One region of the Luteibacter sp. KNZ12-1A genome, then DNA from elsewhere that is predicted to be linked to it. Evidence: predicted binding sites of a transcription regulator. Region 1 holds the regulator's gene; the other holds the start of a gene.

Evidence for each region. Region 1 encodes HrcA, which represses chaperone genes, less so after heat shock. Its sites were predicted from a motif close to TTNGCACTCNNNNNNNNNGAGTGCNAA; they were not measured.
Region 2: a site for HrcA is predicted at 2,866-2,892, ahead of rpoH (RNA polymerase sigma factor RpoH). Genes of this name have one in related genera too.

The regions. Positions count from the first base shown of each region.
Region 1 is NZ_JBPGXU010000027.1:33,966-39,672, forward strand. It holds gene dnaK (molecular chaperone DnaK) at 1-1,278, opposite strand, end outside; gene grpE (nucleotide exchange factor GrpE) at 1,410-1,949, opposite strand; gene hrcA (heat-inducible transcriptional repressor HrcA) at 2,036-3,097, opposite strand; gene recN (DNA repair protein RecN) at 3,232-4,902, shown strand; gene ACR9ZJ_RS08245 (response regulator) at 4,903-5,532, opposite strand; gene ACR9ZJ_RS08250 (MASE1 domain-containing sensor histidine kinase) at 5,622-5,707, shown strand, end outside.
Region 2 is NZ_JBPGXU010000107.1:4,772-10,478, reverse strand. It holds gene atpG (F0F1 ATP synthase subunit gamma) at 1-631, shown strand, start outside; gene atpD (F0F1 ATP synthase subunit beta) at 702-2,114, shown strand; gene ACR9ZJ_RS16440 (F0F1 ATP synthase subunit epsilon) at 2,154-2,579, shown strand; gene ACR9ZJ_RS16435 (pentapeptide repeat-containing protein) at 2,613-2,762, shown strand; gene rpoH (RNA polymerase sigma factor RpoH) at 2,924-3,784, shown strand; gene ACR9ZJ_RS16425 (response regulator transcription factor) at 3,866-4,546, shown strand; gene ACR9ZJ_RS16420 (sensor histidine kinase) at 4,524-5,707, shown strand, end outside.

The DNA.
Region 1 (5,707 bases):
CTGCGAGGCCTTGGTCGGCACCGTGGTGTTCTTCTCGATGAGCTTGGTCATCACGCCACCCATCGTCTCGATGCCGAGCGACAGCGGGGTGACGTCGAGCAGGAGCACGTCCTTCACCGAACCACCCAGCACGCCACCCTGGATCGCGGCACCCACGGCCACGGCTTCATCCGGGTTGACGTCCTTGCGCGGCTCCTTGCCGAAGAAGTCCTTCACCGCTTCCTGCACCTTCGGCATGCGGGTCTGGCCACCGACGAGGATCACCTCGTGGATGTCGGACACGCGCAGGCCGGCGTCATTGAGCGCGGTGCGGCAGGGATCGATCGTGCCCTTGACCAGGTCTTCCACCAGCGACTCCAGCTTGGCGCGGGTCAGCTTGATGTTGAGGTGCTTCGGGCCCGAGGCGTCGGCGGTGACATACGGCAGGTTGACGTCGGTCTGGTGGGCCGAGGAAAGCTCGATCTTCGCGCGCTCGGCGGCGTCCTTCAGGCGTTGCAGCGCGAGCTGGTCCTGGCGCAGGTCGATGCCCTGCTCCTTCTTGAACTCTTCGACGAGGTAATCGATGACGCGGTTGTCGAAGTCCTCGCCACCCAGGAAGGTGTTGCCGTTGGTCGCGAGCACTTCGAACTGCTTCTCGCCGTCGACGTTGGCGATCTCGATGATCGACACGTCGAACGTGCCGCCGCCGAGGTCGTATACGGCGATCTTGCGGTCACGCGCGTCGGTCTTGTCGAGGCCATAGGCCAGGGCGGCCGCGGTCGGCTCGTTGATGATGCGCTTGACGTCGAGGCCGGCGATCTTGCCGGCATCCTTCGTGGCCTGGCGCTGGCTGTCGTTGAAGTATGCCGGCACGGTGATGACCGCTTCGGTGACCGACTCGCCCAGGAAGTCCTCGGCGGTCTTCTTCATCTTCATCAGCACCTTCGAGGAGATCTCCTGCGGCGCCATCTTCTTGCCGTCGGCGGTCTGCACCCAGGCATCGCCGTTATCGTGCGCGACGATACTGTACGGCACGATCTTGATGTCCTTCTGCACCTCGGCGTCGGTGAACTTGCGGCCGATGAGGCGCTTCACCGCGTAGAAGGTGTTCTTGGGATTGGTGACGCTCTGGCGCTTGGCCGGCGCACCGACCAGGACCTCGCTGTCCTTGGTGAAAGCGACGATGGACGGCGTGGTGCGATCGCCCTCCGCGTTCTCGATGACACGCGCGGTCGAACCCTCCATCACTGCGACGCAGGAGTTGGTCGTACCGAGGTCGATGCCGATGATCTTGGCCATTGAAGTTGCTCCGAATTGCTAAGCGGCCCCCGCGGCCGCGACTGTGTTTGAAAATGGGGCCCGGCCCCATCGATTCAATGCCTGGTGAGACTCCCCGCCTGCGCGAAAACCGCGCCACACGGGGTTTTCATTCAGTGATCGCCGACGACGGCGACGAGCGCCGGGCGCAGCAGGCGATCGTTGAGCACGAAGCCCTTCTGCACGACCGCGACCACCGTGCCCGGTGCGTGTTCGTTCGAGGTGACCGAACTGATCGCCTGGTGGTGTTCCGGATTGAACGGCTTGTGCAGCGGATCGATCACGCTCAGCCCGTTGCTCTGGATCACCTTTTCCAACTGCTTCAGCGTCAGGTCGAGGCCTTCGCGAAGGGCCTTCGCATCGGCCGACTCGTTGGCCAGGCCAAGCACGATGCCGTCGTACACCGGGAGCAACTCGCCCAGCAGTTTTTCGTTGGCGAAGCGGCGGGCGTTGTCCAGGTCGCGCTGGAGACGGCGGCGCTGGTTCTCGATCTCCGCCCGCTCGCGCAGGACCGTCTCGCGCGCCTGGCCCAGCTCGGCTTCGAGCGAGGCCAGCTTCGCGGTCAGCGCGTCGAAGTCGGCATTGACACTCTCGTTGCCGGCCGTGCCGCCGTCCTGTACCGGATCCGGCACGTGGGGATCGTTGTTATGCATGCGTACTCCAAATGTCAGCTTACCGACCCGCTCCATGGAGGGGCCGAACATTCGCGGGAAATAGTAAACCCGCCTCCCGTGGCGGTTTATGAGGTCGCCGCGGCGCGATTCAAGGCGTCGCTGAGCAGTCCAGCGGTGGCCTGGACCACCGGGATCACCCGCTCATATGCCATACGCGTCGGTCCAATAACTCCGATCGCGCCGAGCATGCGGCCACTCGTGCCATAGGTGGCGGTGACGATGCTGCAGCCGTCGAGGGCCGAGAATCCGGACTCCTCGCCGATGAACAGCCGCACGCCAGGGGCCTTGACGCACATTTCCATGAGCTGGAGCAGGTCGCGCTTCTGCTGGAAGGCGTCGAAGAGATCGCGGAGCCGGTCGATGTCGGCCAGTTCCGAATAACCCATCAGGTTGGTCTGGCCGCTGACGAGAACATCGTCCGCGTCCTCGTCGGCGGAGAACGAGGCGGTGGCCAGTTCCACCACGCTGGACAGCAGGCGGTTGATCTCGCCGCCCTCCTCGCGCAGTTCCGCGGCCAGGTGCGCACGGATATCGGCCAGGCGGAACCCGGCGAACTGGGCGTTCAGGTAGTTCGCCGCCTGCTCCAGGTCGGAGCCTTCCAGCGGACGGGCCAGCTGGACGACACGGTTCTGCACCTGGTTGTCCGAGAACACCAGGATCACTAGCACGCGGGCGTCCGGCAGGTTGACGAAGTCGATGTGGCGCAGGGGGAAATCGCCCTGGCGGGGCACGGTGACCACCCCGGCGAAATGGGTCATCGCCGAGAGCAGGTTCGAGACATTGCCGAGCAGGTCGCGGGTGGTCGTCTGGTGTGGCGGCAGGCCGCCTTGCAAGCGGGCCATCTCGTCGCGCGGCAGCGGCTTGAGTTCGAGCAGGCTGTCGACGAACAGGCGCAGCCCGCGCGGTGTGGGAATACGCCCGGCCGAGGTGTGCGGCGAGGCCACCAGGCCGGCATCCTCGAGGTCGGCCATGATGTTGCGGATCGTCGCCGGGCTGACTTCCAGGCCGGAGGACCGCGCCAGCGTGCGTGAGCCGACCGGCTCGCCATCGGACAGGTATTGGGAAATCAGGGTCCGCAGCAGCCGGCGCGCGCGAGCATCGATGTCGTGACCGGAAAACGGATTCATGCGCCTGACTGGATGGGAAGGGGGTCGGATCCTCGGGCTATCAATAAGGTCTAGCCGCTCCGCTTGCAAGTCTCGGCTTCTGCGACGCCGCTGCCGCTACAATCGGCGCGATTCCATTCGCCACTCCCGTGCCCATGCTCACCTCGCTCTACGTCCGCCAGTTCGCCGTCGTCGAAGAAGCCGAGGTCGCCTTCGGGCCGGGCCTCACCGTGGTCAGCGGCGAGACCGGTGCCGGCAAGTCCCTGCTGGTGGATGCGCTGATGCTCCTGGCGGGCGCCCGCGCGGACAGCGGCATGGTCCGTGCCGGCAGCGACCGCGCCGAACTGGCCGCGGAATTCGATCTGACCGGCCTGCCCGAGGCCCTGGACTGGTTGCGCCAGGAAGAACTGGACGACGGGCAGACCTGCCAGCTCCGCCGTGTGATCCGCACCGAAGGCAGCTCGCGTGGCTGGATCAACGGCCGTCCGGCCAGCCTCGCCCAGATGTCGGCGCTGGCCGCGCTGATCGTCGAGATCCATGGCCAGCACGAGCACCAGGCCCTGCTCTCGCGCCAGCACCAGATGGCCCTGCTCGACGCGTATGCCGGCAACGAAGCGCTGCTGGCCCAGGTACGCGAAACGGCCAAGGCGTGGCGCGACGCCGTGGCGCGTATCCGCACGCTCTCCGGTGGCGACGACCGCGAACACCAGATCGAGCTGCTGAGCCACGAACTGGAGGAACTCGACCGCTGGGCGCTGGCCCCGGCCGCGCTGGAAGACCTCGAAGCACAGCACCGCCGTCTCGCCAACGCCGGCCGCCTCGCCGAGGGCGCCAACGGCGTCGTCGAGATGCTGGATGGTGAAAGCGAGTTCGCGATCGGCCGCGCCCTGCTCCGCGCGCACGCGGAACTGTCGCGACTGGCCGAACTCGACGCCACGCTCGCGCCGACGCTGGAACTCCTGGACAGCGCGCAGATTCAGGTGGGCGAAGCCGTGGACGGCCTCAGCCGCTACGCACAGGATGTCGAACTCGATCCCGAGCGGCTGGCCGAGGTGGATACCCACCTCACCCATCTGCACGATCTCTCACGCCGCTACCGCCTGCCCATCGCCGAACTCACGGCCAAGGCCGACGAGGTCCGCGAGCGCCTGGCCGAACTCGAAGGCGCCGGCGACGCGCTCGACCGCCTCGGTCGCGAACGCGACCGCCTGCGCCAGGCCTACGACACCGCCGCCGCCGCCCTGTCGACGGCACGCGCCGAGGCCGCGGCACGCCTTGGCGCCACGGTCGCCGGCTTGATGGGCGAACTGGGCATGGCCGGTGGACGGCTGGAAGTCTCGCTGGAACGCGCCGAGGGCGACGAGCCCGATCCGCAGGGACGGGAGCGCTGCGAACTGCTGGTCAGTGCCAATCCGGGGCAGCCGCCGCGTCCGCTGCGCAAGGTCGCCTCCGGTGGCGAACTCGCCCGCATCAGCCTCGCCATCGAGGTCGCCACGCTGGGCAACGACAACATCGGCTGCATGATCTTCGACGAAGTGGACACCGGCATCGGCGGCGCGGTCGCCGAAGTGGTCGGCCAGAAGCTGCGCGCCCTCGGCGAGCGCGTGCAGGTGCTCTGCGTGACGCACCTGCCGCAGGTGGCCGCCCAGGGCCACTCGCATTTGCAGGTGGCGAAGGAGAGCGATGGCGAGGCCACGCGCACGCGCATCCACTCGCTCGATGCCGCCGGACGGCGTGACGAGCTCAGCCGCATGCTCGGGGGGGTGGAGATCACCAAGGAGACCCGGGCGCATGCGAAGAAGATGCTGGATCGCGCCCAGGGGTGATCAGGTGCGGATCAGGCCGCGCTCTTGCGCCATGCGGTAGAGGTCCAGTTCCGAGCCGGCGTTGAGCTTGTTCATCACCGCCGCGCGGTGGATGTAGATCGTCTTCTGCCCGATCCCGAGTTCCGCGGCCACCTGCTTCGGTGCGCGTCCGGCGGCCAGCAGCAGGAAGACCTCCCGTTCACGGGCCGTCAGGCGATTGAACGGGTCCAGGTCGGTCGTGGGCCGGCCCGAGCGACGCTCGCGCAGGTCGGAACTCAGGTACTGGTCGCCGCCGAGCACCGAACGCACCGCCGCCACCAGTTCCTCGGGCGCCACGCCCTTGGTCACGTAGCCGCGGGCACCACGGCGCAGCGCCTCGGATACGTAGGGCTCGCCGTCGTGCATGCTCAGCACCACGATCTTCATGCCCGGGGCGATGCTGCCCAGGTGCTCGATCAGCGGCAGCCCGCTGCCATCCGGCAGGGACAGGTCCACGGCCACCAGGTCCGGCCGATGCTGGGTGACAGCGTCCACCGCCTCGTCGGCGTTGCGGGCTTCGGCGACGACGTCGAGGTCGGGTTCCAGCTCGATGAGGCGCTTGAAACCCTCACGGACGATGGCATGGTCATCTACAAGGACGATTCTTGGCATGGGCAGAATGTAGCAGGCTCTCCCGACGCGTGCGTACGGCCCGATCGCCGCCGTCGGCTCCGCGCATCCGCCGTGTAACATTGCCGCCAATGCGACTACACGGTCTTTCACGCTTCGCCGGCCCCTTGTTCGCGCTCGCGTACGCCGCGGCGTGGGTGATGCTGTGGCCGACCGA
Region 2 (5,707 bases), on a different contig from region 1:
CTCCAACCTGTTCCGTCGTACGCTGACCTCGATCCGCGAGTGGCAGGGCAAGGGCGCCGAGGTCGATGTCGTCGCCATCGGCCAGAAGGCCGTGCAGTTCTTCCGTCGCATCAAGGGCGTGAACCTGATCGGCTCGGCCACGCATCTTGGTGAAAAGCCCAAGCTCGAGGACCTGATCGGCGTGATCAAGGTCGTCCTCGATGCGTATTCGGATAACAAGCTCGACCGCGTTTTCCTCGTCTACAACGACTTCGTCAACACCATCGTGCAGAAGCCGAGCATCGACGCCCTGCTGCCGCTGTCGCTGGTGGCCACCGAGCTCGAGAACACGGAAGGAAAGAAGTCCGAGGGCGTGAAGGTCGAGCAGACGCACGACTGGGACTACATCTACGAACCCGATGCGCGCACGGTGCTCGAACACCTGATGACGCGCTACATCGAGTCCGTGGTGTACCAGGCGGCGCTGGAGAACCTCGCCAGCGAGCACGCCGCGCGCATGGTCGCCATGAAGGCCGCGTCGGACAACGCAAGCAAGGTCATCGGCGAACTGACGCTCGTCTACAACAAGGCGCGGCAGGCGGCGATCACCCAGGAAATCTCGGAAATCGTCGGCGGCGCCGCCGCCGTCTGACCGAACAAGCCATGGCGACGCGAAAGCGGCGCCGCTACAGAACCTAAAGAAGATTCATCCGGAGCATTCCATGAGCCAGGGTAAAGTTGTTCAGATCATCGGCGCGGTCGTCGACGTCGAATTCCCGCGCGACCAGGTACCGCAGATCTACGACGCACTGAAGATCGACGGTACCGAGATCACCCTCGAAGTGCAGCAGCAGCTCGGTGACGGCATCGTGCGCACCATCGCGCTCGGTTCCACCGATGGCCTGCGCCGTAACCTCGTCGCCCGCAACACCGGCGAAGGCATCAAGGTGCCGGTCGGCAAGGCCACGCTCGGCCGCATCATGGACGTCCTGGGCAACCCGATCGACGAAGCCGGCCCGATCGGCGAGCAGGAAAAGTGGGTCATCCACCGCGAAGCCCCGTCGTACGACGAGCAGGCCGCCGCCAGCGAGCTGCTGGAAACCGGTATCAAGGTCATCGACCTGATGTGCCCGTTCGCCAAGGGCGGCAAGGTCGGCCTGTTTGGCGGCGCCGGCGTGGGCAAGACCGTCAACATGATGGAGCTCATCAACAACATCGCGAAGGCGCACTCGGGCCTGTCCGTGTTCGCCGGCGTGGGTGAGCGTACTCGTGAAGGTAACGACTTCTATCACGAGATGAAGGACTCCAACGTTCTCGACAAGGTCGCGATGGTGTACGGCCAGATGAACGAGCCGCCGGGCAACCGCCTGCGCGTCGCGCTCACCGGCCTGACCATGGCCGAGTTCTTCCGTGACGAGAAGGACGAGACCGGCAAGGGCAAGGACGTCCTGCTCTTCGTCGACAACATCTACCGTTACACGCTGGCCGGTACCGAAGTGTCCGCACTGCTCGGCCGCATGCCGTCGGCCGTGGGTTACCAGCCGACGCTGGCCGAGGAAATGGGCGTCCTCCAGGAGCGCATCACCTCGACCAAGACCGGTTCGATCACGTCGATCCAGGCCGTCTACGTTCCCGCGGACGATCTGACCGATCCGTCGCCGGCGACCACCTTCGCGCATCTGGACGCGACCGTGACGCTGAGCCGTAACATCGCCTCGCTGGGCATCTACCCGGCGGTGGACCCGCTCGATTCCTCCAGCCGTCAGCTGGACCCGACCGTCATCGGGCAGGAGCACTACGACACCGCGCGCCGCGTGCAGATGACGCTGCAGCGCTACAAGGAGCTGAAGGACATCATCGCGATCCTCGGCATGGACGAGTTGTCGCAGGAAGACAAGGAAGCCGTGTCGCGCGCCCGCAAGATCGAGCGCTTCTTCTCGCAGCCGTTCCACGTGGCCGAAGTGTTCACCGGCTCGCCGGGCAAGTACGTGGCGCTGAAGGAAACCATCCGCGGCTTCAAGATGATCCTCGACGGCGAGTTGGACTACCTGCCGGAACAGGCCTTCTACATGGTCGGCGGCATCGACGAAGCCATCAAGAAGGGCGAGGAGATGGGTGCGAAGAAGGCGGCGTAAGCCCTCTTTCCCCATCCCCGACCAACGGAAGACCAGCCCATGACCCATACCATCCGCGTCGACATCGTCAGCGCCGAAGCCGAGATCTACTCCGGCGAAGCCACGCTCGTGGTCGCCACCGGTGAGCTTGGCGAGCTGGGCATCGCGCCGCGTCACGCCCCGCTGATCACCCGCCTGAAGCCCGGTCACGTGGACGTGGTGGCCGCCAACGGCGAACGCCAGCAGTTCTACGTCTCCGGTGGCATCCTCGAGGTGCAACCGCAGGTCGTGACCATCCTCGCCGATACGGCGGCCCGCGCCGCCGACCTCGACGAGGCGGCCGCCCTGAAGGCAAAGGAAGAGGCGGAGGCCGCGCTGGCCAACCGTGGCCCGCAAATGGACGTCGCCGAAGCCCAGGCCAAGCTTGCGGAGGCACTGGCCCAGCTCCAGGCTCTCGAACGCATGCGCAAGACGCTCAAGCACTGACCGGCAAACACCGATCGAAAAGAAGCCCCTCCGTTGAGGGGCTTTTTTTTGGGGGAAGCCGATTTGGTACGAGTCGATTTGGTACGAGCCGATTTTGTGGGAGCCGACCTTGTCGGCGATCCCGCGGCAGCGGGCCAGGTCACGGCAAGCACCCATCGCCGACGGGGTCGGCTCCCACCATAGCCGGCCGTCTGCCTCCTGAATACCTCCCCCTGAGTCCTCTGGACAGTCGGAGGGTATTTCTGTACCATTGCGTACAGTTAACCGATATGAACTTCGGGCTGACTTAGCACTCTCACTTCGGGACTGCTAATCTGCATACAGACTTTCAGGAGGTTCCACACATGTCCCAAGCCCTCGCCACCCGTAACTACGGGCTACCGAGCGTCGTTGGCAGTCTGGATTCCTATATCTCGGCGGTCCATCGCATCCCGGTGCTCAGCCTTGACGAGGAGCAGTCGCTGGCGCGCCGCTTCCACGACGACGCCGACCTCGACGCCGCCAAGCAGCTCGTGATGTCCCACCTGCGTTTCGTGGTCCATGTGGCTCGCGGCTACAACGGTTACGGCTTGCAGCTGTCCGATCTCATCCAGGAAGGCAACATCGGCCTGATGAAGGCGGTGAAGCGCTTCGACCCGGACCAGGGCGTTCGCCTGGTCAGTTTCGCGGTGCACTGGATCCGCGCGGAGATGCACGAATTCATCCTGCGCAACTGGCGCATCGTGAAGGTCGCGACCACCAAGGCGCAGCGCAAGCTGTTCTTCAACCTGCGCAAGAGCAAGAAGCGCCTGGGTTGGATGAACGCCGAGGAAGTGCGCGTCGTCGCGCAGGACCTGGGCGTGCCGGAAGCCACCGTCCGCGAGATGGAATCGCGGCTATCGGGTCGTGACGTGGGCTTCGAGGCCCCGGCCGACGCGGATGACGACGACAAGCCGGCACCCGCGGCGTTCCTCGTCGACGAAGGCGCCGATCCGTACGACAACCTCGCCGAGGAAGATGCCAGCAACAACCAGATGGGCGCGCTGTCCTCCGCCCTGGGCAACCTGGATGACCGCTCGCGCGACATCATCCAACGCCGCTGGTTGGCCGAGGACAACAAGGCCACGTTGCAGGACCTGGCCGATGAGTACGGCGTTTCCGCCGAACGCATCCGCCAGATCGAGGCGAATGCCATGAAGAAGATGCGCGTCGCCATCGCGGCCTGATCTTCTGAACTGGCGTAAGATCCGGAACGGCTCCGCGAGGGGCCGTTTTCCGTTGCCTCAGTCCATGCGGAGTGAATCCTGATGCCCAGGGCCCTGGTCATCGAAGACGACGAAGTGACCGCCCGCGACATCGTCGCGGAGCTGGGTGCGCACGGTCTTGCCGCCGATTGGGTGGCCAACGGCCGTGACGGGCTCGCGCGCGCGCTGGAGGACGGCTACGACATCATCACCCTCGATCGCATGCTGCCGGGCATGGACGGCATCGATGTGGTCTCAGCCTTGCGCAAGCGCAACGTCGATACGCCGGTCCTGATGATCAGCGCCCTGTCCGATGTGGACGATCGCGTACGTGGCCTGCGTGCGGGCGGCGATGACTACCTCACCAAGCCGTTCGCTCCCGATGAGCTGGCCGCGCGTGCGGAGGTCTTGCTGCGCCGGCGCCGGCCGAGCGCGAACGATACGCGGCTGCGCGTCGCGGACCTCGAACTGGACCTGGTCCGCCATAACGCCGAGCGCAATGGCGAAGCGCTCACCTTGCTGCCCACCGAGTTCCGCCTGCTCGAATTCCTGATGCGCAACGCGGGCCAGGTGGTGACGCGGCAGATGATCTTCGAGCATGTGTGGGGTTTCCACTTCGATCCCGGCACCAACGTGATCGACGTCCATATCGGCCGCCTGCGGCGCAAGATCGACGGCGCCGGCCAGGCGCCACTCATCCGCACCGTGCGCGGCTCGGGGTATGTCCTTGCGCCCGCTGACTGACGCCTGGCGTTCCGCCACCTCGCGCCTGATCCTCATCTATGGCGCCCTGTTCGCGATCTGGTCCGTCGTGCTGCTGGGTGTCGTGCAATGGGAAGCCTCGCGCTACCTGTCGGGCGTGGTCGACCAGATGCTCGCCGCGCGCATCCATTACCTCGAGAACACGGACCAGCGGCGCCTGCCGGCGACCGTCGAGGCGGCAAGCGCCATCGACGTCCAGGGCTTCATGTGGATCGGCTTGTTCGACGCGAAGGGCGCGCGCATCGCCGGCAATATCAGCAAGGTGCCCGAGGAACTGACCGACGAGGGCGTCGTGCGTTCGGTCAATGCCAGCCTCGCCGGCCCCACCCGCAACGCCACCATGCGCGCGCGCGGCATCACCCGCGTGCTGCCCAATGGCGACCGCCTGGTCGTCGCGAAGGAAAGCACGACCATCGACGGCATCGGGGCGATCATCCGCCGCGGCTTGCTGTGGGGCCTGTCACTGACACTCATTCCCGGCCTGCTCGGCGGCGTCCTGATCGCCCGTGGCCCCGCACGGCGGATACGGGCGATCCAGCGGGCGATGGAGCCGATCCGCGAAGGCGACCTCAGCGTGCGCCTGCCCGTCACGCGCGGCGGCGACGAGGTGGACCTGCTGGCCGCGACGGTAAATACCACGCTGACCGAGATCGAGCGCCTGCTCGGCGAGGTGAAGGGCGTCACCGACAACATCGCCCACGACTTGCGCACGCCGCTCACGCGGATGCGCACGCGCCTGTATCGCCTGCAGCAGCAGTTCGAGGGAAAGCCCGAAGCGGAGCAGCTCGACGCCTGCGTGGCCGAGATCGACACCGTCCTCAGCCGGTTCCGTGCCCTCTTGCGGGTATCCGAACTGGAGGACCGCCAGCGCAGCGCCTGCTTCGAAAACATGGACCTGGGCACCGTGCTGCGCAACGTGCACGAGTTCTACGCACCGCTGGCCGAGGATCGCGGGCAACTGTTCGAGATCGAGGTGGGCCGCTTGCCACCGCTTCGCGGCGACCCCCAGCTCATGTTCGAGGCATTCGCCAACCTCGTCGGTAACGCGATCAAGTTCACCCCGGATGGGGGGGCGGTACGCCTGGTGGCGCTCACCGATCCCACGGGCGACGCGCGGGTGGATATCGCGGACACCGGTCCCGG